DNA from 4 places in the Streptomyces sp. NPDC005551 genome. Region 4 is predicted to be linked to each of the others. Evidence: riboswitches for the same ligand, from Rfam matches in the RefSeq annotation. Region 4 holds a riboswitch; each other region holds the start of a gene.
The links. Region 4 has a riboswitch for cobalamin ahead of ACFYP4_RS19390 (ribonucleoside-diphosphate reductase subunit alpha). Riboswitches for the same ligand answer to the same signal wherever they lie in the genome.
Positions count from the first base shown of each region.

Region 1: another riboswitch for cobalamin. It lies ahead of ACFYP4_RS32170 (cobalamin biosynthesis protein); the one in region 4 lies ahead of ACFYP4_RS19390 (ribonucleoside-diphosphate reductase subunit alpha).
Region 2: another riboswitch for cobalamin. It lies ahead of ACFYP4_RS01345 (HoxN/HupN/NixA family nickel/cobalt transporter); the one in region 4 lies ahead of ACFYP4_RS19390 (ribonucleoside-diphosphate reductase subunit alpha).
Region 3: another riboswitch for cobalamin. It lies ahead of ACFYP4_RS15930 (CbtB-domain containing protein); the one in region 4 lies ahead of ACFYP4_RS19390 (ribonucleoside-diphosphate reductase subunit alpha).

Region 1 covers NZ_JBIAJE010000015.1:61,911-69,294, reverse strand. Annotated here, with positions in the region: gene cobN (cobaltochelatase subunit CobN) at 1-1,277, opposite strand, end outside; gene ACFYP4_RS32175 (cobyric acid synthase) at 1,274-2,782, opposite strand; gene ACFYP4_RS32170 (cobalamin biosynthesis protein) at 2,779-3,732, opposite strand; cobalamin riboswitch at 3,841-3,984, opposite strand; gene ACFYP4_RS32165 (hypothetical protein) at 4,123-4,344, opposite strand; gene ACFYP4_RS32160 (inorganic phosphate transporter) at 4,357-5,610, opposite strand; gene ACFYP4_RS32155 (class II aldolase/adducin family protein) at 5,899-6,630, shown strand; gene ACFYP4_RS32150 (alpha/beta hydrolase family protein) at 7,356-7,384, shown strand, end outside.
Region 2 covers NZ_JBIAJE010000001.1:350,030-357,413, reverse strand. Annotated here, with positions in the region: gene ACFYP4_RS01380 (LLM class F420-dependent oxidoreductase) at 1-685, opposite strand, end outside; gene ACFYP4_RS01375 (DUF6099 family protein) at 950-1,417, opposite strand; gene ACFYP4_RS01370 (hypothetical protein) at 1,356-1,496, shown strand; gene ACFYP4_RS01365 (nucleotide pyrophosphohydrolase) at 1,617-1,949, opposite strand; gene ACFYP4_RS01360 (ATP-binding protein) at 1,946-3,133, opposite strand; gene ACFYP4_RS01355 (cell division protein SepF) at 3,712-4,101, opposite strand; gene ACFYP4_RS01350 (metalloregulator ArsR/SmtB family transcription factor) at 4,236-4,595, opposite strand; cobalamin riboswitch at 4,675-4,914, shown strand; gene ACFYP4_RS01345 (HoxN/HupN/NixA family nickel/cobalt transporter) at 4,942-6,033, shown strand; gene ACFYP4_RS01340 (TetR family transcriptional regulator) at 6,201-6,863, shown strand; gene ACFYP4_RS01335 (Zn-ribbon domain-containing OB-fold protein) at 6,968-7,384, shown strand, end outside.
Region 3 covers NZ_JBIAJE010000005.1:119,320-126,703, reverse strand. Annotated here, with positions in the region: gene ACFYP4_RS15955 (bifunctional o-acetylhomoserine/o-acetylserine sulfhydrylase) at 1-1,297, opposite strand, end outside; gene ACFYP4_RS15950 (GNAT family N-acetyltransferase) at 1,601-2,107, opposite strand; gene ACFYP4_RS15945 (DUF6479 family protein) at 2,328-2,702, opposite strand; gene ACFYP4_RS15940 (four-helix bundle copper-binding protein) at 2,843-3,208, shown strand; gene ACFYP4_RS15935 (histidine phosphatase family protein) at 3,447-4,070, opposite strand; cobalamin riboswitch at 4,185-4,349, shown strand; gene ACFYP4_RS15930 (CbtB-domain containing protein) at 4,386-4,607, shown strand; gene ACFYP4_RS15925 (CbtA family protein) at 4,633-5,406, shown strand; gene ACFYP4_RS15920 (TetR/AcrR family transcriptional regulator) at 5,465-6,115, opposite strand; gene ACFYP4_RS15915 (acyl-CoA dehydrogenase family protein) at 6,415-7,384, shown strand, end outside.
Region 4 covers NZ_JBIAJE010000006.1:296,187-303,570, forward strand. Annotated here, with positions in the region: gene ACFYP4_RS19385 (ribonucleotide-diphosphate reductase subunit beta) at 1-157, opposite strand, end outside; gene ACFYP4_RS19390 (ribonucleoside-diphosphate reductase subunit alpha) at 157-2,520, opposite strand; cobalamin riboswitch at 2,648-2,810, opposite strand; gene ACFYP4_RS19395 (GNAT family N-acetyltransferase) at 2,872-3,384, opposite strand; gene mctP (monocarboxylate uptake permease MctP) at 3,461-5,071, opposite strand; gene ACFYP4_RS19405 (DUF3311 domain-containing protein) at 5,068-5,331, opposite strand; gene ACFYP4_RS19410 (GntR family transcriptional regulator) at 5,588-6,352, opposite strand; gene ACFYP4_RS19415 (extracellular solute-binding protein) at 6,771-7,384, shown strand, end outside.

The DNA of each region.
Region 1 (7,384 bases), on a different contig from region 4:
CGCAGCCCCGGATCGAGCGTGTCGAACCACGCCCGGTAGTCGGCGAGCGGCACCCGTGCGGGCGCGGACGCCAGCTGTTCCTCGGTGAGCCACTCGACGTCGTGGCCGCCGGCCGCGATGAGCCGGTGGATCAACTCGTCGCCGTTGTCCGGGTATTCCGTCAGGGCGTACCCCGCGTCCCGCAGCGCGTCGAGGACACGGACGGCGGAGGCGGGGGTGTCGAGCCCGACCGCGTTGCCGACCCGGGAGTGCTTGGTCGGGTAGGCGGTGAAGACCAGCGCGAGCTTCTTCTCCGCGTTCGGCTTGTGCTTCAGCAGGGCGTGGCGCACGGCGATCCCGGCGACCCGCGCGGCCCGCTCGGGGTCGGCGACGTACACCGGGACGTCGTCGGGGCCCTGCTCCTTGAAGGAGAACGGCACGGTGATGAGGCGCCCGTCGAACTCCGGGATCGCGACCTGCATCGCCGCGTCCATGGGGGAGAGAGCCGCGTCCGACTCGTCCCAGGCGGCGTGCGAGGAGGTGAGGCAGAGCCCTTGCAGGACGGGGATGTCGAGGTCGGCGAGCGCCCCGATGTCCCAGGCCTCCTCGTCCCCGCCGGCCGAGGCCTCGGAGGCGTGCGTGCCGCCCGCCGCGAGCACGGTGGCGACCAGGGCGTCGGCCTTCCCCAGGATCTCGTACAGCCCGGGGTCCGCGTCGCGCAGCGAACCGCAGAACACCGGGAGGGCGTTGGCGCCGCGTGCCTCGATGGCGTCGCACAGTGTGTCGACGAAGGCCGTGTTGCCGGACAGCTCGTGGGCCCGGTAGAAGAGCACGCCGACGGTCGGGCGGCCCTCGGCCAGGTCCCGCTCGCCGTGCACACCGAACTCGGCCGTCTTCCTCGGCTCCTCGAAGCCCTTGCCGGTGAGCAGCACGGTGTCGGAGAGGAACCGCGCGAGTTCCGCCAGGTTCTCCGGGCCGCCCTCGACGAGGTAGCGCAGCGCCTCCGCCACGACACCGGCGGGCACGGACGACTCCGCCATCAACTCCGCGTCGGGGACCGCCTCCCCGCCGAGCAGCACGGTCGGCACGCCCGACGCCCTGAGCGCGGCGAGCCCGTCCTCCCAGGCCCGCTTGCCGCCCAGCAGGCGTACGACGGCGACGTCCGCGCCCGCGACGAGCGCGGGCAGTTCCCCGGCGACGTCGACGCGGTTCGGGTTGCCGATCCGGTACGCGGCGCCGGAGGCCCGGGCCGCCAGCAGATCCGTGTCGGCGGTCGACAACAACAACACTGTGCTCATGCGGGTGCTCCTGGTGGGATGAAAGGCAGTCCTGTCGGAGCGCCCGACTCGATGAGCCGCCACAGCGCGTCCGTGTCCGCGTGTTCCTCGATCAGATCGCCGAGCAGGTCCAGTTGCTCCTCGCGCAGCGTGGCGAACGACGTGCCGGCGGCCGGCACGAAGCGGCGGCCCGCGGCGGCCGCCACCTCCCGCAGGAAGGCGCGCCGGAACCCGTCCGACTCCAGCGAGCCGTGCCAGTGCGTGCCCCAGACGGCGCCGACCCGGCAGCCGTCCAGGAAGGGTTCGCCGCCGGTGACCTCGGCGACCCCGTGGTGGATCTCGTAGCCCTCGACGTGCTCGCCGAGCGCCTCGCCCACGGGCCGCGTAAGGGTCTTCTCCCGCGCGAACCGCACGCGCACGGGCAGCAGTCCGAGCCCGTCGACGTGCCCCGCCCGCGACTCGACGTCGTCCTCGATGTGCTCGCCGAGGGCCTGGAAGCCGCCGCAGATCCCGAGCACCGGACGCCCCTCGGCGGCCCGCCGGGCGATCGCGTCCGCGAGGCCGCGCTCCCGCAGCCACTGAAGGGCCCGCACCGTCCCCCGGGTGCCCGGTACGACGACGAGGTCGGCGTCGGCCAGTTCCTCCGCCCGGTCCACGAACCGCACCACGACGCCCGGTTCCGCGGCGAGGGCGTCGACGTCCGTGAAGTTGGACATCAGCGGGACCGCGCAGACCGCGACCCGCAGCACGTCCTCGCCGACGGGCGGCGCCACGACGGACTCCCGAACGGTCCCGCGCAGCGAAACCCTCAGTCCGTCCTCCTCGTCGATGCCGAGTCCGTGCCGGAAAGGCAGGACGCCGTACGAGGGCCGGCCGGTGAGACCGCGCAGCATGTCGAGCCCCGGCTCCAGCAGGGAGACGTCCCCGCGGAACTTGTTGACCAGGAAGCCTGCGACGAGTTCCTGGTCCTCGGGCGACAGCAGGGCCACCGTCCCGAAGAAGGAGGCGAACACGCCCCCGCGGTCGATGTCCCCGACCACGAGGACGGGCAGCCGCGCGTTCCGGGCGATGCCCATGTTCACGATGTCGGTACGGCGCAGGTTGATCTCGGCAGGACTGCCTGCCCCTTCACAGATCACCGCGTCATACGTGCCCCGCAATTGGGCCAGGCAGTCCAGCACGGTCCCGAGCAGTGCCTCCTGGCGGCCCCCGTGGTAGCCGCGCGCACTCATCTCGCCCACCGGCTTCCCCATGAGCACGACCTGGCTGCTGCGGTCGCTCCCCGGCTTGAGCAGCACCGGGTTCATCAGCGCGGTCGGCTCCACACGGGCGGCCTGTGCCTGCATGGCCTGCGCCCGCCCGATCTCCGCCCCCTCGCGCGTGACGAACGAGTTGAGGGACATGTTCTGCGCCTTGAAGGGCGCCACCTTCACGCCTTGGCGCACCAGCCACCGGCAGATCCCGGCGGTCACGACGCTCTTGCCGGCGTCGGAGGTGGTGCCGGCGATCAGCAGTCCGCCGCTCATCGGGTACGCCCCTTCGTGAGTCCCTGCGCGAGCAGCCGCCCGGCGACGCACACGCCCAGCGCGAGCCGGCTCACCCGCCGGGACAGCCGTACGGCCCGCTCGATGTCGTGGACGGCCACGGCCCGCCCGTCGCCGTTCAGCACGGGCCGGTGCTCGACCCGTCCCCCGTACGAGAGGGTCCCGCCCAGCCGTACGCCCAGGGCTCCCGCGAAGGAGGCCTCCACGGGACCGGCGTTGGGGCTGGGGTGCCTGGCGGCGTCGGCACGCCAGGCGCGTACGGCAGCGCGCGGATCGCCGCCCGCGACGGCCGCGAGTACGGCGGTCAGCCGGGCCCCCGGCCAGCCGGCGACGTCGTCGAGCCGCGCGGAGGCCCACCCGTAGCGGCGGTACCTGGCGGACCTGTGCCCGACCATCGCGTCCAGCGTGTTCACGGCCCGGAAGGCGACGAGCCCGGGCACACCGCCGACGGCGCCCCAGACCAGGGCACCCACGACGGCGTCGGAGGTGTTCTCCGCGACGGACTCGACCACGGCCCGGGCGATCCCGTCGGCGTCCAGCGCCTGCGGATCCCGCCCGCACAGGTGGGGCAGCCGCTCGCGGGCGGCGTCGACGTCCCCGGCGGCCAGCGCGCCGCCGACGGTCCTGGCCTCCCGGCCGAGGGAGGTGCCCCCGACGACGGCCCAGGTGGCGGCGGCGGTCAGCGCGACGGAGGCGGCGGGGGAGGTGCGCACACGGCGGCTCGCGAAGGCCGCGAGAACGGTGGCGCCGCCGGCGCAGACCGCGGTGTGCAGCGCGCCCCATCCGCGGTGGTCGCGCCACAGCACCCGTTCCACGGCGCCCGCGGCCCGCCCGAACGCGGCGACCGGGTGCCCGCGGCGGGGGTCGCCGAGGAGCAGGTCGCCGAGGAGGCCGGCGGTGGCGCCGTACGCGAAGACGCGATCGGCACGCACGGGCTCAGCCCGCCGTGGGGTGCGGCAGCACCCTCGTACTCGTCGTCAGGACCCGCAACGGGCAGCCGCGCATGGCGATATGTCCTCACTCAGGGTGTCCGCGCCCTGGTTCGAAGAGACCGGCGGTGAGAGTTCCTGGCTCCCGGGGGCGTTCTTCCCCGGTGACAGTGGCGGGACCGCGCCGGATTCGCACCGGCTTCCTCTCCTGCCGCCGTAGTTGGCTCCGGCAGTCCACCACGGGGTCAGAACAGCCGTCAACTTGCTGTTGACCTGCGAAGGGAGAGTGTGCGAAGCCCCACACGCAGGTGGGGTGCGGGACGGTGTTCCGTCCCGCACCCCACGTGAAGTGATGCCGTGTTGTTCGGTTTTTGTCGGGTATCGGCCCGGTCGTCAGGCGACGATCAGGTAGATGCCGTACGCCACGGCCGCCGCGCACGCGGCGAAGCAGGCGTACGCGCCGGTCACCGCGAGGGCGGCGGAACCGCCCCGGGTGGCCCCGGACTCGCGCTTGGAGAGGCCGACGATGCCGAGGGTGAAGAGGCCGACGAGGGCCACGGTGACCACGAGGCTGGCTCCGAAGACGGAGCCGAGGGCTGCCCAGTCGATGTTCATGCTGTTCGTTCCTTAGACCGTGGCCGGGCGGGTGGGCTCGGTGGGGGCGCCGGCGTCCGGGGCCGGGATGGTGGCCGTCAGGCCGAGGTCGGCCGTGGCGACCGGGCCGGCCGGCGGCGGGGTGACCGCGGCGATCGCGGCGGTCACGACGCCCGCGGGCTCGTCCTGACCGTCGTTGACGTTGGCCATGGTGACCGGCTGGCGGCGCGAGAGCGTCCAGATGACTCCGGCGCCGGCCACGAGCAGCGCGCCCGTGGTGACGATGCCCCAGGTGCCCTGCTGGGTGAGGAACTCGGCACCGGCGCCGACGAGTCCGGCGGCCGGCAGGGTCAGGCCCCACGCGATGAACATGCGGCTCGCGGTCGACCAGCGGACGACCCCGCCCTTGCGGCCGAGGCCCGAGCCCATGACGGCGCCGGAGCAGGACTGCGTGGTGGAGAGCGAGAAGCCCAGGTGCGAGGAGGCGAGGATGACCGTGGCGGCGCTGGTCTGGGCGGCGAAGCCCTGCGGCGGCGCGAGGTCGGTGAGGCCCTTGCCCATGGTGCGGATGATGCGCCAGCCGCCCAGGTAGGTACCGAGCGCGATGGCCATGCCGGCCGACACGATGACCCAGGTGGGAGGGTTGGAGCCCGGCGCGAGGACACCGCCGGTGACCAGGGCGAGGGTGATGATGCCCATGGTCTTCTGCGCGTCGTTCGTGCCGTGGGCCAGCGAGACCAGGCCCGCGGAGGCGATCTGGCCCGCGCGGTACCCCTTGGCGGTCGCCTTCTCGTCGGCGCGCCGCCCGATCCGGTACGTCAGGCGCGTGGCCAGCATCGCGGCGAGTCCGGCGACGACCGGTGCGGCGACCGCGGGGATGAGCACCTTGGTGACGACGGTCGAGCCGTTCACCGACGACCAGCCGGCCGACATCACCGCGGCGCCGATGAGGCCGCCGAAGAGTGCGTGGGAGGAGCTGGAGGGCAGACCCAGGAGCCAGGTCAGCAGATTCCACAGGATGGCGCCGACGAGAGCCGCGAAGATGACCTCCGTACGGATGCCCTCCTCGTTGATGATGCCGCCGGAGATGGTCTTGGCGACCTCCACGGAGAGGAAGGCGCCGACGAGGTTCAGCGCGGCGGACATCGCCACCGCCGTCTTGGGCTTCAGAGCGCCGGTCGAGATGGTCGTCGCCATCGCGTTGGCAGTGTCGTGGAAACCGTTCGTGAAATCGAACACGAGAGCGGTGACGATCACGATCCCGAGGAGAAGCGTGATGTGTTCCATTTACCCAGGCTTCTGTTGGACGTCAGTGGCAATGGGAACGTAGGCAACCTGGGTGAACGGAAGATGAACTGGGGCGGGCAAAGCGGTGTCCCGATCGGCGTGGCGTCCCTCCGCTTGTGTGGAATTGGCACCCGAGGCGTCCCGCGGCAGGCGGAATCCCGGGCTCCTGGCCCCGCGCGAGGTGGCGCAGCCCGCGCGGGGACCCGCCGAGGAGATTCTGGTCACTCGGACCGCGGCGACGCTCGTCCTCGCCGCCGGACGGGACACCCGCCCTGGGAGGATCGCGCCATGGCTGAGCAGAGGTGGGACGCACGGGACGACCGGTCCGGACGGTCGGGGCCCCGCGACGCGGGGGAGCGGCAGGCGCCGGACCCCGAGGAGCGGCTGGCGGAGGCCTGGCGCGAACTCGTGGCGACGGCCCGCCGTACCGTCGCCGACGGGCTGGTCGTCGGCACGTCGGGCAACGTCTCGGTCCGCGTCGGGGACACCGTGCTGGTCACGCCCACGGGGGTGCCGTACGAGCGGCTGACACCCGCCGACCTCGTCGGAGTCGACCTGGACGGGCGCCAGGTGCGCGGGTCGCTGCGGCCGACGAGCGAGCTGCCCATGCACCTCGCGGTCTACCGCACCACCGACGCGCGTGCCGTCGTGCACACGCATGCCGTCCACGCGACGGCCGTCTCGACGCTCGTCCGCGAGCTGCCGCTGATCCACTACGTGTCCGGCACGCTCGGCGGACAGGTGCGGGTCGCCCCGTACGCCACGTACGGCACCGAGCGGCTGGCCGAGAACATGCTCCGGGCCCTCGTCGACCGCTCCGCCTGCCTCCTGCAGAACCACGGCACGATCGCCCACGGCGCCACGCTCGCCCAGGCCTACGACCGCACCGCCCAGCTGGAGTGGATGTGCCGCGTCTGGCTGACGGCCTCGTCCGTCCCCGGCCTCACCCCCACCCTCCTGACCCCCGCGCAGGCCGCGGAGGCGACCGCCCACCTGTCCCACTACGGCCAGCCGGAGTAACCGGCGAGGCCCGCCGTCGAACGCACCCGGCGGCGCCGAGCCACCCCCGCCCCGGCGGTCGTTACCGCTCTACCGGGGCAGGGGTAGGAATTCTCCCGCCGCGACGGCGCTCGCCCGAGGCGGACGCACCCGGCGGTGCCGACCCGCCTCCGCCCCGGCGGGCGTTACCGCTCTACCGAGGCAGGGGTAGGAATTCTCCCGCCGCGACGGCGCTCGCCCGAAGCGGACGCACCCGGCGGCGCCGAGCCACCCCCGCCCCGGCGGGCGTTACCGCTCTACCGAGGCAGGGGTAGGAATTCTCCCGCCGCGACGGCGCTCGCCCGAGGCGGACGCACCCGGCGGTGCCGAGCCACCCCCGCCCCGGCGGTCGTTACCGCTCTACCGAGGCAGGGGTAGGAATTCTCCCGCCGCGACGGCGCTCGCCCGAAGCGGACGCATCCGGCGGTGCCGAGCCACCCCCGCCCCCGGGGAGCCCCGCCGGGGCGAGGTGTTCCTCCCGCCGCGGCGCTCGGCCGAGGCGGACCTACTCGGCGGTGCCACAATCACCCTCCGCCCCCGGAGGCCCCCCCGGTGGGCGCCGCGGGGGCGGGACGCCCCACCGGCCCGGCCCCAGGCCGGGACAGAGCCCCCGGCCCCGGCGGGCGGAACGCGGCTCCCGGGGCCGGCGGGAAACGCCGAGCCCCCGCCCGCTGGCCGAGAGCGGGCTCCCCCGGGAGACTGGACCGGTGCGCACTGTCAGAGCGACGGCCGCCGC
Region 2 (7,384 bases), on a different contig from region 4:
CGTTGGAGTACACCAGGTCACCGGCTTCGCGTCCGGCCCGCTCCGCCGCGGCACGCACCCGGCCGAACTGGCGCTCACTGTCCTCGACGGACGCGAACGGGATGTTGAACTCGTCCGCGTACTGCGCGGCGAGCCGCGGCGTGCGGGTCGCGCCGTGGCCGCCGATCAGCACGGGGATCTTCGCCTGTGCCGGCTTGGGCAGCGCGGGCGAGCCGGTGAGGTCGTAGTACGTGCCGTGGTGATCGAAGGTCGCTCCGGCCTCCGTCGCCCACAGCCCCGTGACGATCGCCAGCTGCTCCTCGAGGCGGGCGAACTTCTCCTTCGGGAACGGAATGCCGTACGCCTTGTGCTCCTCCTCGAACCAGCCCGCTCCCAGGCCCAGTTCGACCCGGCCGCCCGACATCTGGTCGACCTGCGCGACCTGGATGGCCAGTACGCCCGGCAACCGGAAGGTGCCGGCGGTCATGAGCGTGCCGAGCCGGATGCGCTTGGTCTCACGGGCGAGCCCGGCCAGGGTGATCCAGGCGTCGGTCGGTCCGGGCAGCCCGTCGCCCTCGCCCATGCGGAGGTAGTGGTCGGAGCGGAAGAAGGCGTCGAAGCCGAGGTCTTCGGTGGCCTTGGCGACAGTGAGAAGCGTGTCGTAGGTGGCGCCCTGCTGGGGCTCGGTGAAGATGCGCAGATCCATGCCTCCATCCTGCACGGTCGGACGGGGGGCCGACCTCACCGCCTCCCGTCGGCCGCGCCCGCCCCCCTGCCGGGTGAGAACCCGTCTGCCCGGTTGCGGCGCGGCTCCGTGACAGCGACCCGGTTCGCCGGTGATCGTCGGCTCGGGCGGAGCGGGACCGCCGGGCACCCGTCACCGGCGCCTGGCTCCCGGCGGCCCGCCTGCCGGGGCCACGATCCGGGGAGACCTCTCGCCCCCCCGGACCCGGCAGGCCGCACCGTCCCCTCATCCCGCCGCGCGGTCCCGCTCCACCATCTCCTCCTCCCGGACCGCGAGGCGCCGCAGCATCTCCAGCACCCGGTCACGGGACTCGTCCGCCGCGTCGATCGCCTCCATGCACTGCCAGTACGTCCCCTCGTCGTCGGCCGCGCACGCGATGCCGACGAGCGCGATGCCCACTTCGCCGAGCAGACACCCGAGATCGAGCAGGGTCTGCCGGGCATCGCCCAGGTCGGTGAGCCGGGCGGCCCGCAGGTCACCCACGCCGAGCGACGGCGCGTCCAGGACGCCGCAGCCTCTGCCCGCCAACTCCGTGAGCCCCAGGGCCTCACCGCGTAATTCCGGGGGACCGGACACTGCGAGGCGACTGCCGATCGCCTGCGCCAGGGCCTGCGCCTGCCACACCTCCCTCATGATCTCCGGCACCTCGCCGCTTCCCGCCAGGGCACGCCTGCTCGTCACGATGAGCCGCATCGCATCCATGCGCTGCCCCCGTCTGTCCGACGCGCTCTCGCACGTCTGCCCGAACTCCACCGTCCACTACCCAGAGTGAGGGCAGGCGGGACGAAAAGCCAGAGGTAGCCCGAAATCTGTGGACACAGAATCGACTGTGGACAACTTGACGACTACTGAGAGTGATTGACGGCGTGAGGCGTGCAGGCCCGAGAGCCGGTCAGGCGCCCTCCGGAGGCGGGAACCTCCGTTCGTTGCGGTCGATCTTCGCGTCGAGTGCCGCGAGCGGATCCACGTCGAGCACCGTGCACAACTGGAGCAGATAGGCGAGCACGTCGGCGACTTCGTCCCGCACGCGGTGCGCGGTGTCCGGGTCGTCCATCACCCGGGCCGACTCCTCCGGCGTCAGCCACTGGAAGATCTCGACCAGTTCGGACGCCTCCACGCTGAGCGCGGCGGCCAGGTTCTTGGGGGTGTGGTAGGGCTGCCAGTTCCGCGCGGCCGCGAACCCGGCCAGCCGGCGCTGCAAGTACGACACGTCCAGTTCCGTCACGCCCCCAGGTCTACCACCGTGGCCCCGGCCACCTCCGCGGCCCCCGACGCGTCGCTCACGGCCCCCACCAGCCGGATGTGTCCCCTCTCGCACATCCGCGCCGCGAGGCGCAGGAGTTCCCCGGCCTGCCGGGGATCGAGCGAACGGTCGAAGCCGTCGGCCAGCACCGTCAGCGTCTGCAGCGCCGCCGGGACCTCGCCGGCGGTGTCCACCTCCAGCACCCCGGGTCCGGTGAGCAGCACCAGGGCCAGCGCGAGATACCTCAACTCGCCGTCCCCCAGCAGTCCCAGGTGCGTGCGGCGGCCGTCGCCCCGGTCGAGCAGGCCGCGGACCCCGCCGCCGGGCAGCGGCTCGGCGAGCAGCTCGGCGACCGGGCCCGCGCAGCCGGCCCGGACCGCGGCCACCAGCAGCCCGTGGCGCCGTGCGCACTCCGTCCTGGTCCGCCAGAGCACGTCGGCGACGTTGTCACAGCCGCGCAGCAGGCGCCCGCCGCCGGCCGGCACGGGGGCGCGCATGGACGGGGGTTGCGGGTCGCAGGCGAAGACGGAGCGCAGGGCGATCACCATCTGCTCGGCGGCGGCGAGCACTTGGCGCTGGCCGTCGGTCTTGCCCGCGACCCGCAGGGGCAGCAGCGCGGTACCGAGGCGGTCGTCGGGGAGCGGGCCCCGGGTGACCGGGGACGCGCCCGCCGTGTGCCAGGCCGCCTGGACGACGGAGCGGCTCGGATCCCGCAGCGCCGTCTCCAGCAGGACGAGGCCGCCCGCCGTCAGCCGTTCGCCGACGATGCGCAGTTCGGGTTCGGCCTGTACGGCGAGGTCGAGCCGGACGGGGCCCTCGGGACCGTCCGCCGTACAGCCGATACGGAAACCGCGCCGCCGCTGGGCGTCCGGGCGGGCCCCTTCGGGAACGCAGGCCGCCGGGTCCGGGAACACCTCGCCCAGTTCGGCCCCGCCGCCGAGCCGCGCCAGTGCCTCGTACGCCCGCAGCGCCGTGGACTTGCCGCTGCCGCTGGGGCCCGCGAAGAGCGTGAGCGGCCCGAGCGCGAAGGCGGCGCCGCGGTGTCCGGCGAAGGCGGAGAGCCGTAGGCGGGTGATGCTCGGCCGGTCCGGCCGCGTGTGCGGGGTGCTCGGTGCGGCCGGTGCCGTCTCGGGAACATCCGGCGCCGCCGGGGGCGCTGCGAGGATCCCGGGGGCCGCGGCACGCGGTTCGGGGACCCGCTCCCGCCTCGCAGGCTCGGCAGCACGCTCCCACGCGTCCGGTTCCGTGCCGGAGGGCCGGTCCGGACATACGCCGGTGCCTGGGCGCGCGCCGGTGTCCGGGCGGACCCGGGCCTCCGAGCGAACCCCGGTATCCGGGCCGGCCCCGACGCCCGGAAGCACCCTGGCTTCCGGACGCGCCCGGGTGTCCGGACGCGCCCCGGCCTCCGGGCGGACCCCAACACCCGGGCGCACCCCGGCTTCCGGGTGTTCCCCGACATCCGTGGGGTGTCCGCCGGACGTGCGGTGTCCGGCATCCGTGCTGTGTCCGGCGGACGTCCGGTGCTCAGCGGACGGCCCGGACGGCGGGGACTGTAAGGGCGGCAAGGGCGGCAAGGGTGACGGGGCCGGCATCGGCGGCACAGGTGACGCGGTCATATCCGGACGGTAGGACTCCGCCGCCAGGCGAACCGTTCCGGCCGGGCGGTCTTCCTTCGTTCGAGGGATCACGCCCGTTGATGGCGACCCCCGGGGGCGCCGGCCACCCCGGGGACGTCACCCCCCGGTCACAGCCCGGGGACCCCCGCGCTCTCCATCAGCCCCTGCACCTCGGTACCGGGCGGCGTCAGCAGGAACACGTTCCGGTCGACCCGGTGCATCCCGCTCGCCAGGCCGAAGACCACACCCGTGCTGAAGTCCAGTACCCGCTTGGCGACATCGGTCTCCGCGCCCGTCAGGTCGAGGAGCACGGGGGTGCCGCCCATCAGCGTTTCGGCGACCTCACGGGCGTCCGCGAACACGTTGACCCGCAGGACCACGAAGCGGCGCCGCGCCTCGGTCGGGGCTTCGGGTACCGACCGGTGGCCGACGGCCGACGGCCACGCGTCCCGGCCGCGCAACGGAACGACCTGGGCGAGCCCTTCCCACTGTTCATCGGTGACGTCGTGGCTGTTCACTGGCCATCCCCGCCCTGGCTCGCCATGGTTGTCTGCACCAGGCAATTCTTACCCATGGTCACCCGTTCGGCCGAACAGCGACACGGTCCGCGACAGCTCTCCTTGCGGTACGGCTCGCGGAAACACGTCCGGAATCAGGCGATACCCGTACCGCAGTGCGCCAGCAGCGCGGCAACCGGCCCGTCGATCAGGCGGTAGCGCACGACGCGTCCCTCCCGCTCGCCGACGACGACCTCGGCCGTCCGCAGCAGGCGCAAGGCCTGCGAGACGGCGGGGTCGTTCATGCCGGTCGCGATCGCCAGGTCGGACACCGCCAGGGGCCCGGCCCGGTGCAGCGCCAGCAGGAGCGCCAGCCTGCCGGGGTCGGCGAGCAGCGAGAAGCGGTCGGCCCAGGCGCGTACGGCCGCGGGCTCGCCGATGGCGGCGACGGCGTCGCAGACCCGGTGGCCGTCGATGGTGCGCCGGTCGGCACGGTCGGCGGGGACGAGATGCATGACGGCATTCTTCCAGGCGGCACTGTGATCTTCGATACCTGCGCAACCGTGCAGGCTTGCAGCGGTTGACGGGCGGCACCTAAGGTTGGCGGGCCGTGGTGTTCGGGAAGACCGGTGACAGCCTTTCAGGGGCTCAGTCCGGAGCGGCCCTCGCCACTGTGATCGGGGAGTTCCCGTCCCGTGCCGCTCCAGGGCGGCGCCACTGGCCGGACGGCCGGGAAGGCAGGGGCGGGCGCGTCGACCCTCCGCCACGCCCGGCTTCGGCTCGTGCGGGAGGTACCCGCGAGCCAGGAGACCGGCCACGGCATCTCACGAAGTGATCCACGAGGTGCTGGAGCGTGACCGCATGACCCTGCCCACCGGGCCCGCCGCCTTCCAATGGCGACGCGAGGACACCGTCCGTACCGCCGGCCTGCTGGCGGTGATCGCCGCCCTGCACGTCGTCGCGTTCGGCGTGCTCTTCCTGCTGGTCGTGCCGGCGCACTACGAGGTCGGTTCGAAGGCGTTCGGCATCGGCCTCGGCGTCACCGCGTACACGCTCGGCATGCGGCACGCCTTCGACGCCGACCACATAGCGGCCATCGACAACACGACGCGCAAGCTGATGGCCGACGGCAAGCGGCCGGTGTCGGTGGGGTTCTGGTTCGCGCTCGGCCACTCCAGCGTGGTGGTCCTGCTCGCGGCGCTCATCGCGGGCGGCACCCAGGTGGCCGGCCGGATCATGAACGAGGGGTCGAGCACGCACCAGGTGCTCGGCGTCATGGGTACGACCGTCTCGGGCGTGTTCCTCTACCTCATCGCCGCGCTCAACCTCGTGGCCCTCATGGGCATCCTGCGGGTCTTTCGCGCGATGCGGGCCGGGACGTACGACGAGAAGGAACTCGAAGGACACCTGGACTCACGGGGATTCATGAACCGGATCCTCGGCCGGTTCACCAAGTCCATCAGCCGCCCGGGGCAGATGTTCCCGCTGGGCTTCCTCTTCGGCCTCGGCTTCGACACCGCGACGGAGGTCACGCTGATGGTGATGGCGGGCAGCGGCGCCGCGGCGGGGCTGCCCTGGTACGCGATCCTGTGCCTGCCGCTGCTGTTCGCCGCGGGCATGAGCCTGTTCGACACGCTCGACGGCACGTTCATGAACTTCGCCTACCAGTGGGCCTTCTCGAACCCCGTGCGCAAGGTGTTCTACAACCTCACCATCACCGGCCTGTCGATCGCGGTGGCGTTCCTGATCGGCACGATCGAACTGGTCGGCGTCCTGCACGACCGGCTCGACCTGCGGGACGCGGTCACGGGCTGGATCGCCGGGCTCGACCTCGACAACGTGGGCTTCATCATCGTCGGTCTGTTCGTGGTCGTGTGGGCCGCCGCGCTCGCCTACTGGCGGCTGGCCAGGGTCGAGCAGCGGTGGGCGGTGCGCCCCGCCGACGGCGGCTGACGCCGGGGACGAGGGCCGAGCCCGCCGGGGACGCCCACCGATATGACACTCAGTCCCCTCCAGGGGCGGCACTGAGTGTCATATGTGATCGCCGATGCTAGTTTCCCCGCATGAGTGAGACTCCCCGCCGGAGCCCGTCGGCCGGGACGGGCGCCCCGAAACCCCCGATGCGCGACGCGCTGGTCGCGGCGGCGTTCCGGCTGTTCCTCGAACGCGGCTACGAGCAGACCACGGTCGACGACATCGTGACGCTGGCCGGGGTGGGACGGCGGTCGTTCTTCCGGTACTTCCCGTCGAAGGAGGACGTGGTCTTCCCGGACCACGAGCGCTGCCTCGCCGAGATGACCGAGTTCCTGAACTCCGGCTCCGGCCCGGCGGACCCGGTCGAGCAGGTCTGCGACGCGGCCCGGCTCGTGCTGCGGATGTACGCCGAGAACCCGACGTTCTCCGTGCAGCGCTACCGGCTCACCCGGCGGGTGCCCGGACTGCGCGCGTACGAGCTGTCCGTGGTCTGGCGCTACGAACGTGCCCTCGCGGACCATCTGCGCACCCGCTTCGCGGGGCGGCGCGACGGAACCCTGGAGGCCGACGTGATCGCGGCCGCGGTGGTCGCGGCCCACAACAACGCGCTGCGGTCCTGGTTGCGGGCGGACGGCGAGGGGGACGCCGGCGCCCGGGTGGACCGGGCGCTGCGCCATGTGCGGCGCACCTTCGGCGCGGACGACCCGGGCACCCGCCGGGAGGGCCGGGACGTGGTGGTCGTCGTGGCTCGGCGCGGGGTCCCGATGTGGCGGGTGGTCCAGGAGATCGAGTCGGCCTGGACGGATTGAGGGTACGGAGTGCCTTTACGACTGGCACTGAGTGCCATAACCTGTCGCTCGTGCACGGCGATCCGAGCACATCAGATTCCGGCCGAGCGCAGGGAGATGACATCGTGTTCCACCCGGGAATCGGGATCGCGGCGGACGTGCTGGACGCCGATGCGCCCCAGAACGAGGCCACCGCCCCCGCGGAGAGCGGCGCCCCCGTGTGGGCCGCGCGGAGCGAGGAACGTCTCGCCTTCCAGCGGTGCCGCTGGTGCGGGACCACCATGTTCCACCGGCTGCTGTGTCCGGTCTGCGCGTCGAGCGACCTGCACACCGAACACAGCCGGGGCGCGGGCATCGTGCGCCGCACGACCGTGGTCCGCCGCAACACCCCCGCCGCGCGCAACGTGTCCCTCATCGAGATGGCGGAGGGCTTCACCGTCCGCGGCCGCGTGAAGGGCCCGTTCATCGCGATCCGCCCGGGCGGCCGCGTCCGCCTCACGGTCGCCGAGGACCCGGTCCGCGGCGAGCCCGTCTTCGAACTC
Region 3 (7,384 bases), on a different contig from region 4:
CGATGCCGACCGACAGGCGCACCAGGCCCGGCGAGGTCCCGGTCGCCGCCAGGCCGTCCTCGTCGAGCTGGCTGTGTGTCGTGGACGCCGGGTGGATGATCAGGCTGCGTACGTCACCGATGTTGGCGAGATGGCTGAACAGCTCGACCGCGTCCACGAACCGCTTCCCGGCCTCGACACCGTCCCGCAGCTCGAACGCCAGCACCGCGCCCGCGCCGCGGGGAAGGTAGCGCTGCCCGGCCTCGTACCACCGGTTGGACTCCAGTCCCGGATAGTGGACGGCGGCGACCTCGTCGCGCTGCTCCAGCCATTCGGCCAGGGCCTGGGCGTTGGCGGAGTGCCGCTCGATGCGCAGGCTGAGCGTCTCCACCCCCTGGAGCAGCAGGAAGGCGGAGTGCGGCGACAGCGCGGGCCCGAGGTCGCGCAACAGCTGCACCCGCAGTTTGATCGCGAAGGCGCCCGGACCGAGCGCGGGCCAGTACCGCAGCCCGTGGTAGCTGGGGTCCGGCTCGGTGAAGTCGGGGAAGCGCTCGGCGTGCGCACCGAAGTCGAAGGTGCCGCCGTCCACGACGACACCGGCGATCGTGGTGCCGTGCCCGCCGAGGAACTTGGTGGCCGAGTGCACCACGATGTCGGCACCGTGCTCGATCGGCCGCAGCAGGTACGGGGTGGGCACCGTGTTGTCCACGATCAGCGGGACACCGGCCTCGTGGGCGACGTCCGCGACCGCCCGGACGTCCAGGACGTTGCCGCGCGGATTGCCGAGCGTCTCGGCGAACAGCGCCTTGGTGGTCGGCCGGATCGCCGCCCGCCAGGCCTCGGCGTCGTCCGGGTCGTCGACGAAGGACACCTCGACGCCGAACTTCGGCAGGGTGTGGCGGAACAGGTTGTAGGTGCCGCCGTAGAGGGACGTACTGGAGACGATGTGGTCACCGGCGCCCGCCAGCGTCAGGATGGCCAGGGTTTCGGCGGCCTGCCCGGAGGCGAGGGCCACGGCGGCGACCCCGCCCTCGAGCGCGGCGACGCGCTGCTCGAAGACGTCCTGCGTGGGGTTGTGGATGCGCGTGTAGATGTTGCCGGGCTCGGCGAGCGAGAACAGGTCGGCGGCGTGCCGGGTGTCGCGGAAGACGAACGAACTGGTCTGGTAGATCGGCACCGCCCGCGCCCCGGTGGTCGGGTCGGGCACGGCACCGGCGTGGACCTGCTTCGTCTCGAACGACCAGGCCGAGGTGTCGGGTCCCGCCGGTTTCTCCTCGGGGGTGTGACCTGCGGTGACGGAGTCGATCGGCTGGCTCATGGTTCTCCCTTGTGCGGCGTGCGGAGGCACGCGTGGTGTACGAGTGCAAGCGTGCGTGGAGGCACCGCGGGGCCGTGTGCCGTGCCCTCGGCCGGGCGGCGGGCAGCACGGATTGCGGCGGTGGAGGGGGATGGTCAGGCGGCGGAGGCACCCGGGGCGAGACAGGCCGTGGTGGTGACACGCATGTGGTCGACGTGGCGCCGGCTCACGAGCACGGTCGCGGGTCCGGGCCGCCACCGTCCGTCGGTCGGGGCGGGCGCGGCGCGTGGGCTGAAGGGCTGGGCGGGCGGCGCCCCGGAGCGCTCAGGAGACATCGGCGGAGGAGTCGGGGACCGGCGTCAGGACTTTGCTGAAGCAGACGCTGTACGGGTTGCGGTCGTACGGAGGGTAGGGCGGCACCCGGGACCATCCCTCTCGCGCGTAGAGCGTCCGGGCCTCCGGCTGCAGCGCGCCCGTCTGCAGCCACAGCCGCTCGATGCCGAGCCCGAGCGCCGTCGACTCCACCGCCCGCAGTGCCGCCCTGGCCAGTCCCCGGCCGCGGTGACCGGCGTGGACGAAGACCCGCTTGACCTCGTGGCGGTCCGGCAGCCTGCGCAGTGAGGCGGTCGCCACGGGGACGTCGTCCGCGTACGCGACCCAGGTGACGACGATCTCGTCCGCCGACGGCTGGGGCGCTCGGACCCGACGGTGCTCGTCAGGGGCGTAACGGGGGGCCAGTTCGGCGGACATCAGCTCGCGCAGCCGGACCGGGGCGGCGGCGTTCCAGTTCTCGGACTCCCACCGGAGGGTGGCGGACGACGGCAGGCTCATGGTGCTTCCCAGCGGGAGGGGGACGCGGGGTGCGGGCCCCGTGGACCTGCATGGTCACCCCGGCCGGGTGCGCCTGTCCTCCCCTGCGGCCCGTTGTTCGCAGAACGGAAACAGCGCGTTCGTGAAGGCGTGACGGTGACCAGCCGCGCGCCGACCGGTCACCGAGGGACGGCTCTCCCCCCGCGGCGCGCGGGGCGGGGGAGGGAAGAGCGGGCGGCGGTCAGTGGGAGCCGGAGCCGCCACTGCCGAAGGAGCCGCTGGAGCCCGCGCTCCACCGACGTCGTGTGGTGTTCCCGCTCGGCTTCGAGGCGATGTTGCCGTGGGCCGCCAGCTGGTACGGGGTCAGACGCTGACTGCTCCGGGGCACCTCGTCGGGCTCGCGGTTCTCGTAGACCTCGAACACCGGACCGCTCACGGGCGGCCTCGGCTGTTCGTCGGCCCGGGGGCGCGGCGGCTCCTCGCGGCGGACCCGGCTGCCCATCCACATGGCACCGCCCAGCAGCGCCACGACGGCCAGACCGATCACCAGCGGCGCGAAGCCGGCCACCAGACCGCGGTTGGCGCTCGCCGCCATGTCGTTCACCAGTAGGTTCATGACCCATCCGTCCCTTGTGGGGGTTTTGTCCCGCGAGTACCCCTCGTCCCTCGCGTGAACCGGGCGGGTCGCGCCGGCCGGGGCCCAAGAGCGCGGCGTTTGACAGGGGCGACCGCGGCTACTCGGGGCGGGTGACCTCGATGACATCTGAGCAGGAGCTCTTCCGGTTCCTGGAGGACCGCTTCGCGTGCGCGCAGTCGTGTGCGGAGTGTGCGCGGGCAGGTGCTCTGCGTGCGAGCCTCGTGGATCCGGACGGGCCGAAGGAGCAGGAACTGGTACGCCGCAAGGGCGTCTTGTGCGCGGAGGTGTGCGACGCGACGTGCCGCATGCTGTCCGAGCAGTCGGGTCTGGACGAGGCGGGCATGCGCGTCCAGCTGGAGTGGTGCCGGGACGTCTGCCTGGAGTGCGCCGACGTCTTCGACGACCACCCCGGCGCGCAGGGCAGTGCGAAGTCCTGCCGTGAGTGCGCCCAGGCCTGCATGGACTTCATGGCCACGCTCCGCTGAGGCGGGCCGTCCCACCCTCGGCACCCGCGGGCACCCGCCGGCACACCCGGGAACCCGCAGGCACACCCGGGCGGCCCGGGGTGCCCGGGTCGCCCGGGGCTGCCGACGGTAAGGCGGCCTGCCGGGCCCCACATCGCTGCCGGCCTCGGCCCCTGTCACGCGGGCGCGGGTGCCGGTCCGTGTCACGCGAGCGCGAGTCCCGGTCCGCATCACGCGGGCGTTGGTCCCGGTCCGCGTCTCACCGGGGCTCGTCCCGGTCGGCGCCCCGCCGGTGCGCTTCCCGCCCCGTGTCCCGGTCCGGCAGCGGGCGTCCGGCGCGCACGTTCCAGCGGCGCGAGCGTCCGCTGAGGTCCGTGGCGGTCAGCGGCGGTACGTCGATCCGCCAGAACGCGGACTCGGGCGCCCCGAGAGCCCGTACCAGCGCGGCCCGTACGACCTCCGGCTCCACGACGGCGACGACGCGCCCCGTGTGCTCCGCCGCCCGCTCCAGCCCCCGGGCGACCCGGTCGCAGAAGTCCCGCACCGACTCCCCGCCGTGCGGAGCGGACCCCGGGTCCGCCAGCCATCGCGCGACCGCTTCCGGTTCCGTCGCGCCCACCTCGTCCAGCGTCGCCCCGCGCCAGCGGCCCACGTCGAGACCGGCGAACTCCGCCACCTCGACCGCGTCCAGACCGAGCGCGCCCGCGGTGTCCCGGCAGCGCACGCTGGGGGAGACCCACCGCTCGCCCGCGGCCGTGAACGTGCCCGCGGCGGCCCGGGCGAGCCGCAGTCCGCCGGCGTCCGCGGGACAGCCGTCGTCGAAGCGGGCCTCGCGGAGCGCCGCGCTCGACGCTGCTGAGATCAAGGTCACTCGGGTCGTCATGGATCCGCTCTCGTGATCGAAATGCCGGCGGCCGAACGCCGTGCGCGGAACGGGAGTTGGCCGTGGTCGTGAGCCCCGGGGCGCGCGCCGTGCCTCCCGTGCGCCCTTGGCCGGACCTCCGCTTCGCGGTACGGTCTCGACGATATTGACGACGGTACGGCGGAAGCCCGGTGAGAATCCGGCACGGTCGCGCCACTGTAATCCCCGCAAGTGCCGCTCCCGCCAGGGGTGGTGAAGGCAGGGCAAGTCAGACCCGCAGCCGTCGTCCTGTGCACCACCACGATGGGACGCGAGTTCCCCAGGAGGTCCTGCCACATGGCGCAGTCCGTCGCTCAGCCGACCGCCACCCCCACCGCCGTTCCCGCCAAGCTGCCGATCGGCGCGATCGCCCCCTGGGCGGTCTTCTTCGGCATCCTGATGCTGGTCCTGCTCTACTTCGTCGGCGCCGAACAGGGCGCCACCGCGCTCGTCTCGGGCGAGAACGTGCACGAGTGGGTGCACGACGCCCGCCATCTGCTCGGCTTCCCCTGCCACTGACGGCGACGAGGAAGCGTACGAGCCGATGAACTCAGCAACAGTCAGAAACCTCTTGGTGCGCGGCATGCTGGCGGGTCTCGCCGCCGGCCTGCTCGCCCTCGCCGTCGCGTACTTCCTCGGTGAGTCCCGCGTGGACGCCGCGATCGCCTACGAGGAGTCGCACGCGCACCACCACGAACACGGCGTGGAGACGGTGACCCGCACCATGCAGTCCACCGGGGGCCTGGCCACCGGCGTCCTCGTCTACGGGATCGCCTTCGGCGGCATCGCCGCCCTCGCGTACTGCTTCGCCCTCGGACGGATCGGCCGCTTCGGGCCCCGGGCGAGTGCGCTGCTGCTGTCGACGGCGGGCCTGGTCGCGGTCTACGTCGTGCCGTTCCTCAAGTACCCGGCCAACCCGCCGTCCGTCGGTGACGCCGACACCATCGGCAAGCGGACGACGCTGTACTTCCTCATGGTCGTCCTCAGCGTGCTGCTCGCCGTCGCGACCGTGATCCTCGGCAAGCGCCTCGCACCGCGGCTGGGCAACTGGAACGCCACGCTGGCCGCCGGGGCGTTCTTCGTCGCCGCCGTCGGTCTGGCGTACGCGTTCCTTCCGGCGGTCGACGAGGTACCGAGGGACTTCTCGGGCACCCTGCTGTGGCAGTTCCGGCTCGCGGCACTGGCGATCCAGCTGACGCTGTGGACGTCCTTCGGGCTCGTCTTCGGCGCACTGGCCCAGCGGCTGACGGCGCCCGGGACCGCCCCCGCCCAGGGCAGGGAGGAGAAGCCGGTGACCGCGGCACCGGTCGCTCCCTGAGCGAGCGCAGATCACGGCGGGCCCCGGCCGGCCGGGGCCCGCTTCTCGTGCCCGGGCGTCAGTCCGGCCGGGCGGACCGGTCCACGGCTCCCGGGGCCTTCGCGCGCGAAGGCCGGGCGAGGCGTTCGAAGCCGTCCAGCATCGCGGTGAGCCCGGTGTCGAACTGCTCGGCGGGGTCGCCGGCGCAGTCCTCCGCGCCGGGGCGCAGCACGGCCAGGCTCAGCGCGTGTCCCACGGTGAACTCCCGCAGGCAGCGGGCGATGCGGCCCGCCCGGGCGGGCCCGAAACCCGCGGCGCCGACATGGTCGACGAGCCGCGCGCAGGCGTCCGTCGCGGCGGGCGAGCGCACCGGATGCGTCGCGAACACGGCGACGGCGTGCGGGTGTGCGAGCAGCGTGCGCCGCAGCCGCCGACAGTACTGCTCGGCCACCGCCCGCCAGGAGCCGCCCCAGGGCAGCGAATCGAAGTCCACCTCCTCCAGGAGGAGTTCGGCGACGCCGTCGAAGAGTGCGTCCTGGTCCTCGAAGTAGCGGTACGCGGTCATCGGGTCCACGCCGAGTCCCGCACCGAGCTTGCGCATCGAGAAGGCGCGCAGCCCGTTCACGTCGATCAGCGCCAGTGCCGCCGCGGCGATGCGGGCACGGTTCAGCGCCGGTCTGGTGGAGGGGGCCGACGGTCCGTCCTCCGCTTCGTGTCTGTCGGTCTTCATGGTGCGCGGGTCCAGGTTCGTGTTCGGGCCGATTCCTGCACTTCCGGGAAAACCGGCGGGCCAGCCGGTTTCGGGGTCTCCCCGCATGCTACGTCCGGCGGGTCGTCCAGGACATCTGCCGTAGGGCGGTGGCGCCGGGGGTGTGGGTGACCGGCGGCTCGGCGGCGGCGCCGGAGGTGTGGGCGGCCGCGCGTTCTCCGACGTGTCTTCGGCATTCCCAATTTCTGGAACGCGTTCTACTGTGTGCGCCGTCAAGTCCGGGGTGGGACCAGTCGGTCCACCGGGAGCCGGGAGGCGCCGTGCATCTCCAATACACGCCCGAGCAGCAGCGGTTGCGGACCGAACTGCGTGAGTACTTCGCCCGTTTGGTGCCGGACAACGCCTACGCGCGCCACGGAGAACCGGCGGCGCGGAAGCGTTTCTACCGCGAGACCATCCGCACGCTCGGCGCGGACGGCTGGCTCGGCGTGGGCTGGCCGAGGGAGTACGGCGGACGCGGGCTGAGCCCCATGGAGCAGTTCATCTTCTTCGACGAGGCCGCCCAGGCGGGCGCCCCCCTGCCGTTGATGGCGCTGAACACGGTCGGCCCGACCCTCATGCGGTTCGGCACGGACGAGCAGAAGGCGTACTTCCTGCCGAAGATCCTCTCCGGGGAGATCGACTTCGCCATCGGCTACAGCGAGCCCGACGCTGGCACGGACCTCGCCGCGCTCAGGACGAGAGCGGTACGGGAGGGGGACGAGACCACCGGCCACTACACGGTCGACGGCCAGAAGATCTGGACGACGAACGGTGACACCGCCGACTGGATCTGGCTCGCCGTACGCACCGACCCGGACGCGCCGCCGCACAAAGGCATCACCATGCTGCTCGTGCCGACGTCCGACCCCGGCTACTCCTGCACCCTCATCAACACCCTCGCCTCGCACGACACCACGGCGAGCTACTACGAGAACATCCGCGTCCCCGCCTCACGCCGGGTCGGTGAGGAGAACAAGGGCTGGCGCCTGATCACCAACCAGCTCAACCACGAGCGGGTCACGCTCGCCGCCCACGGGACCATGGCGATCCGTGCCCTGCACGACGTGCAGCACTGGGCGATGAAGACCGAACTCGCCGACGGCCGCCGCGTCGTCGACCTCCCCTGGGTGCGCCGGCGCCTCGCGCAGGTCCACACCGGGCTCGACGCGATGAAACTCCTCAACTGGCAGATGGTGAACGCCGTCCAGGAAGGCACGCTCACACCCCAGGACGCCTCCGCCGTCAAGG
Region 4 (7,384 bases):
TCGCCAGGTCGGCGACGTCCGAATGGAGGTCGACCTCCTCGACGGTCCAGGTGTTCTTGATCGCGTCCCGGTAGCGCTCGTAGAAGTCCGGGTAGCGCATCGGGCGGAGCGTCAGCTCGAAACCCGGGTCGAGCAGGTTCTTGGTCTCGCTGGACATCACTGGCAGGCCTCGCAGGACTCGGGGTTCTCAAGGGAGCAGGCGACGGCGTCCTCGTCGGGGACCGCCTGCACGGGGACGGGGGTCTGCGCCCGGGCGGCGCGGGCGATGCGGGTCGCCGGACGCGAGCGCAGGTAGTACGTCGTCTTCAGGCCCGACTTCCAGGCGTACGCGTACATCGAGGAGAGCTTGCCGATGGTCGGCGTCTCCAGGAACAGGTTCAGCGACTGGGCCTGGTCCAGGTACGGAGTCCGGGCGGCGGCCATGTCGATCAGCGCGCGCTGCGGGATCTCCCAGGCCGTGCGGTACAGGTCCCGCACTTCCCGCGGCACCCGGGTGAGGCCCTGCACCGAGCCGTTCGCCTCGCGCAGCGCCTCCCGGGTCTGCGCGTCCCACACGCCGAGCCGCTTCAGCTCCTCCACCAGGTAGGAGTTGACCTGGAGGAACTCACCGGACAGCGTCTCGCGCTTGAACAGGTTGGAGACCTGGGGCTCGATGCACTCGTAGACACCCGCGATGGAAGCGATCGTCGCGGTCGGCGCGATGGCGAGCAGCAGCGAGTTGCGCATGCCGACGGCAGCGATCCGCTCCCGCAGGGCCGCCCAGCGCTCCGGCCAGACCGGCTCCACGGCGTAGTGGTCCGGGTGCAGGACACCGCGGGCGGTGCGGGTCTTCTCCCAGGCGGGGAGCGGGCCGTTGCGCTCGGCGAGGTCCGCGGACGCCTCGTAGGCGGCCAGCATGACGCGTTCGGCGATCCGGGTGGAGAGCTGCTTGGCGGCGGCGGAGTCGAAGGGCAGCCGCAGTTTGAAGAAGACGTCCTGAAGGCCCATCGCGCCGAGGCCCACCGGGCGCCACCGGGCGTTGGAGCGGCCCGCCTGTTCGGTCGGGTAGAAGTTGATGTCGACGACCCGGTCGAGGAAGGTCACCGCCGTGCGGACGGTCTCGTCCAGCCGCTCCCAGTCGATGTCCCCGTCGACGACGAAGGCGCCGAGGTTGACCGAGCCGAGGTTGCAGACCGCGGTCTCCCCGTCGTTCGTGACCTCCAGGATCTCGGTGCACAGGTTCGAGGAGTGGACGGTGTGGCCCGGCTCCGCCGTCTGGTTGGCGGTGCGGTTGGCGGCGTCCTTGAACGTCATCCAGCCGTTGCCGGTCTGCGCCAGGGTGCGCATCATCCGGCCGTACAGGTCGCGGGCGGGGATCGTCTTCCTGGCCAGCCCCGCCTCCTCGGCCCGGCGGTACGCGGCGTCGAACTCCTCGCCCCACAGGTCGACCAGCTCGGGCACGTCGGACGGCGAGAACAGCGACCAGACGCCGTTCGCGTCGACCCGGCGCATGAACTCGTCGGGGATCCAGTGCGCGAGGTTGAGATTGTGCGTCCGGCGGGCGTCCTCACCGGTGTTGTCGCGCAGCTCCAGGAACTCCTCGATGTCGGAGTGCCAGGTCTCCAGGTACACCGCGGCCGCGCCCTTACGCCGGCCGCCCTGGTTGACCGCGGCGACCGAGGCGTCCAGCGTCTTCAGGAACGGCACGATTCCGTTGGAGTGACCGTTCGTGCCGCGGATCAGCGAACCGCGGGAGCGGATGCGGGAGTAGGACAGGCCGATGCCGCCGGCGTGCTTCGAGAGGCGGGCCACCTGGTGGTAGCGGTCGTAGAGGGAGTCCAGCTCGTCCAGCGGGGAGTCGAGGAGGTAGCAGGACGACATCTGCGGGTGGCGGGTGCCGGAGTTGAACAGCGTGGGGGAGGAGGGGAGATAGTCGAGCCGGCTCATCAGACCGTAGAGCGCGGCCACTTCGTCGACGGCGCGGGAGGTGTCGTCCTCGGCGAGGCCGGAGGCGACGCGCAGCATGAAGAACTGCGGGGTCTCGATCACGCGCCGGGTGATCGGGTGCCGGAGCAGATAGCGGCTGTGCAGGGTGCGCAGGCCGAAGTAACCGAAGCGGTCGTCGCCCGCGACGTCGACGAGCGCGTCGAGGCGTGCCGCGTGCAGGCGGACGAACTCGGCGGTGCGGTCCGCGATCAGTCCCTCCCGGTGCCCGACGGCGACGGAACCGGAGAAGGACGTGACGCCCTGCGAGGCGGCCTCGGCGGCGATGCTGATCGTCAGCAGCCGCGCGGCCAGGCGTGAGTAGACCGGGTCCTCGGAGATGAGTCCCGCCGCGGCCTCGGTGGCCAGTTCGCGCAGCTCCGCCTCGTCCGCCCGCGCGGACCGGCCGCGCAGCGCGGCGGCGGCGACCTTGCCGGGGTCGGCGTCGGGGAGGTCGGCGGTGAGGTCGGTCAGGGTCCGCAGCAGCGCGGCACCGGGACCGTCCGGCTCGGCCGATGTCGCGGGCGGTGTCGCCGGATCGGCTGGCGCGATGGTCACGTGGGGCTCTCCCTCGCTCGGCACGGGGCCTTCGGGAGGGCAGCGGGGCACACGTCGTCCCGCACGGGTACGCGTGCGTCCACCGGCCCATTCCACGAGGCCCGGACGTCTGGGCACCCGGACCGGACGGACCGGGCGCACTGCCGGCAGGTCCTCGGACTGACCGTGTGCGCGAACGCGCACAAGTACACCGTTGCGGGACAGTTCCGGATTCGCACCGGATTCCCCTGCGGCGACAGCGAGCATGAGCATACATCTTGTGCCGGGCCGCCGACACGCCCCCACATGTTGTGCCGTGTCGGCTCCGGAGGGTGGCAGTCGGCGGGCAGGCCGCCGTCGCCTCCCCCGCTGTCAGAGCGTCAGCTCGTACGTCAGCAGCAGGATGTCGTCGAGGTCCGGGAGCGGGTTCCAGTCGCGCGCGGGGGCCCGGGTGAAACCGAGCCGCTCGTAGACGCGGTGGGCGGCGCGCATGGTGCGCTGGGTGGAGAGCACGACGCGGAAACAGCCCTCCGTGGCCCGTGCGCGGTCGATGCACGCCCGCACCAGGGCCTCTCCGGCGCCTCTTCCACGCGCCTCACGGGCGACCGCGAGCATGCGGATCTCGGCCTCGCCGGGGCCCGCGAGTTCGGCCAGTGCGCTGCCCGCCGATGGCACATGGGTCACGCCGCCGAGCACCGTGCCCTGCCGGTCGACGGCGACCAGGACCTCGGCCGCGGCGGCGCGCCGCTCGACGTCCCGCAAGTGCACCAGGTAGCCGTCGCTCTCCCCGAAGTCGAGCAGGCCGTCCCCGAGATACGCCTGCGCGGTGATCTCCCCGAGCGTCTCGTACTCCTCGGGCCGGGCCCGTCTGATGAGGATGTCCATGCGGCCGAGTCTGCCGGAAACGGACGACGACGGGCCGCCGGTTCTCCCCGGCGGCCCGTCGTCCGGTGCGCGGGACTCAGTGGGCGACGTCCGCCGTGGCCACCGGGAGTTCCGTCCGGACACCCGGGTCCCCGGCGTCCGCCGTGTAGTCCGCGGGCGAGGTCTCGTCCACGCCGTCGGGGGCCTTCGCCGCGCGCAGGGCGAAGGTGAGCACCACCGTCACCACGACGTTCAGCACGAAGGCCGTCAGACCGATGTAGCCGATCTCCCCGATGCCGGGGATCTCCTTGGAGCTGCCGCCGAAGTGCTTCTGCGTCGGGGAGGCGACCCCGTACGCGGCGAGGGTGCCGTAGGCCATGCCGACCGCCCAGCCCGCGAGGAGCGCCCAGCGGTGGAACCACCGGGTGAACAGACCGCCGACGAGCGCCGGGAAGGTCTGCAAAATCCAGATGCCGCCCAGCAGCTGGAAGTTGATCGCGACGGTCTTGTCCATGGTGAGGACGAAGGCCAGCGCACCCACCTTCACCAGCAGTGAGACCAGCTTGGAGACCTGGGTCTCCTGCTTCGGTGTGGCGTCCGGCTTGATGAAGTCCTTGTAGATGTTGCGGGTGAACAGGTTCGCCGCGGCGATGGACATGATCGCCGCAGGCACCAGCGCGCCGATGCCGATGGCCGCGAAGGCCACACCCGCGAACCAGTCGGGGAACATCGTCTCGAAGAGCTGCGGGATCGCCAGCTGCCCGTTCTCCACCTTCACCCCGGCCGCGATGGCCATGAACCCGAGCAGGGCGAGCAGGCCGAGCATCAGCGAGTACAGCGGCAGGATCGTGGTGTTGCGCCGGATCACCTCACGGCTGCGGCTGGACAGCGTCGCGGTGATCGAGTGCGGGTACATGAACAGCGCCAGTGCCGAACCGAGGGCGAGCGTGGCGTACGTCCACTGGCCGGCCTCGGCGGGCACGATGCCGCCCGCGCCCGCGGCCGTGTACTTGTCGCCCGCCGCCTTGAAGATCTCGTCGAACCCGCCGAGCTTGATGGGTATGTAGATGATGGCCACCGCGATCACGATGTAGATCAGGGTGTCCTTCACGAACGCGATCAGGGCGGGTGCCCGCAGGCCCGACGAGTACGTGTACGCGGCCAGCACGCCGAACGCGATGAGTAGCGGCAGGTCCTTCACGAACCAGTTGGTGTCCTCACCGCCGCCGACGCCCATCACGTCCAGCACCGCCTGGATGCCGACGAGTTGCAGCGCGATGTAGGGCATCGTGGCGAGGATGCCGGTGACGGCCACCGCCAGCGACAGCCCCTTGGAGCCGAAGCGCCCGCGCACGAAGTCCGACGTCGTCACATAGCCGTGCTTGTGCGAGACCGACCACAGTCGCGGCAGGAACGTGAAGATCAGCGGGTAGACGAGGATGGTGTACGGCACGGCGAAGAAGCCGGCCGCGCCCGCCGCGTAGATCGCCGCGGGTACGGCGACGAAGGTGTACGCCGTGTAGAGGTCGCCGCCGAGCAGGAACCAGGTCACCCAGGTGCCGAACGACCGTCCGCCCAGGCCCCATTCGTCGAGGCTGTGCTCGACCTCGGCCTTGCGCCAGCGTGCGGCGAGGAAGCCCATGACCGTGACGGCCACGAAGAAGAAGACGAAGACGCCGAGGGCGACTCCGTTCACGCCGTCCTTCACTTCGACGCACCCCCGTCCCTGGGCGTACGGCCGCGCTGGTCACGCCGCCAGAGCTGGTACGCGGTCATCGTGAGCAGCGTGGAGACGAGCACCCACAGCATCTGGTACCAGTAGAAGAAGGGGATCCCGATGAACGTCGGGTCGGTCTTCGCGTACGAGCCGACCCAGAGCATCGCCACGAAGGGTGCGACGAGACAAAGGGCGATCACCACACGGACCGGTGTCACCACCGGTGGCTTCACTTCGGGCACATCTGACATTCGGCGGCTCCGTCCCCTCGCTGATCACCTGTGCAACGCGCAGGCAATCTAGGCGACGGTGTCAGGCGCACGGAACCCCCCGTCCGCATATCGGTCCCCACCAGCGGGTTCCCGGTGGGTAAACGCCCGGAGGGGGCTTTTTGCGCACCGGTGAGGGCGCCTCGTCGAGCCGGTGCTTTTTGCGCACCGGTGAGGGGCCCGCGTCGAGCCGCTGGCTTCTTGTGCACCGGTGAAGGCGCCCGCGTCGAGCCGCCGGTCAGTCCACCGGGCGCTTGAGGCGGGCCACGAACTTGTACCGGTCGCCCCGGTACACCGAGCGGACCCACTCCACCGGTTGGCCGGTCCTGTCCAGCGAGTGGCGGGAGAGCATCAGCATGGGCAGCCCGACGTCGGTGCCGAGCAGCCCGGCCTCGCGCGGGGTGGCCAGTGAGGTCTCGATGGTCTCCTCGGCCTCGGCGAGGTGGACGTCGTACACCTCGGCGAGCGCGGTGTAGAGAGAGGTGTACTTGGCGAGCGAACGCCGCAGGGCGGGGAAGCGCTTGGCGGACAGGTGGGTCGTCTCGATCGCCATCGGCTCGCCGCTCGCCAGCCGCAGCCGCTCGATGCGCAGCACGCGCCCGCCCGCGTTGATGTGGAGCAGCCCGGCGAGCGTCTCGTCCGCCGTGATGTAGCCGATGTCCAGGAGCTGCGAGGTGGGTTCCAGGCCCTGGGCGCGCATGTCCTCGGTGTACGAGGTGAGTTGGAGGGCCTGCGAGACCTTCGGCTTCGCGACGAAGGTGCCCTTGCCCTGGATGCGTTCCAGCCGGCCCTCGACGACGAGTTCCTGCAGCGCCTGGCGCACGGTCGTGCGGGAGGTGTCGAACTCGGCGGCGAGGGTGCGCTCCGGCGGCACCGGCGTGCCGGGCGGCAGCGTCTCCGTCATATCGAGCAGGTGCTTCTTCAGACGGTAGTACTTGGGCACGCGCGCGGTACGGATGGGCGCCCCACCCTCGTTCTCCGCACTGCTGACGTCGGTGCTCATGCTCTGCCTTCCCGGCTCCGGATGCCGAAGCGACCGACCCTGTCCGATCGGTCACGGCTCACATCGTGGCACGGCTCGGTGCGTGAGAGGCCCCCGCACGCTGCGTGATCCCCTCTATATACCGTCGGGGTTTCGTGTTGGTCTAGTCCATCGCGCCGGGGCGGTGCGCGTGGCGCCCGGTTCGTGCGGCCGCAACCCCCCTGTCCGACTTGCCACTTGAGCAATGAAAGGTCCCTGCATATGTCGGTCCCGTAACGGAGGCCGAGCGGGACTTCCGCACCCTTGACACCCCTCTAGGTCTAGGCCAAGCTCCCGGTACTGGTCTACACCATTGGTCCAGGTCCCGGCCCCACGGGCAGTACTCGTCACAGGTCACCGCGGTGGGCAGGGGGGTTATGACATCCCTGAGGAGGGTGGCGTGAAGCGCAAGCTGATAGCCGCGATCGGTATCGCGGGCATGATGGTTTCCATCGCGGCGTGCGGGGACAGTGACAAGGACTCCGGGGGCGGCAAGGGCGGCGCGGAGGCCAAGGAGCTCACCGTCTGGCTGACGGTGGACGCGCAGAACAACTGGCCCGAGCTGGTGAAGGCCGCCGACGCCGCGGTCAAGAAGAAGCACCCCGGCGTCAAGATCAACCACGAGTACTACGGCTGGCCCGACAAGAACGCCAAGCTCGACGCCGTCCTCGCCACGGACAAGGCCCCCGACGTGGTCGAGATGGGCAACACCGAGATGCTCGGCTACATGGTCAAGGGCGCCTTCGCTCCCGTCGACGCGTCGAAGTTCGACAACTCGGACGCCTGGCTGGACGGCCTCAAGGCCTCCGTCACCTACGACGGCAAGACCTACGGCGTTCCTTACTACGCCGGTGGCCGCGTCGGCAACTGGCGCAAGGACATCGCCGCCGCGTCCGGCGTCAAGTCCACGCCGAAGACCTACAAGGAACTCACCGCCGACCTGGACAAGATCCAGAAGAAGCAGGGCGACAAGTTCAGCGCCTGGTACCAGCCCACCCGCGACTGGTACGCCGC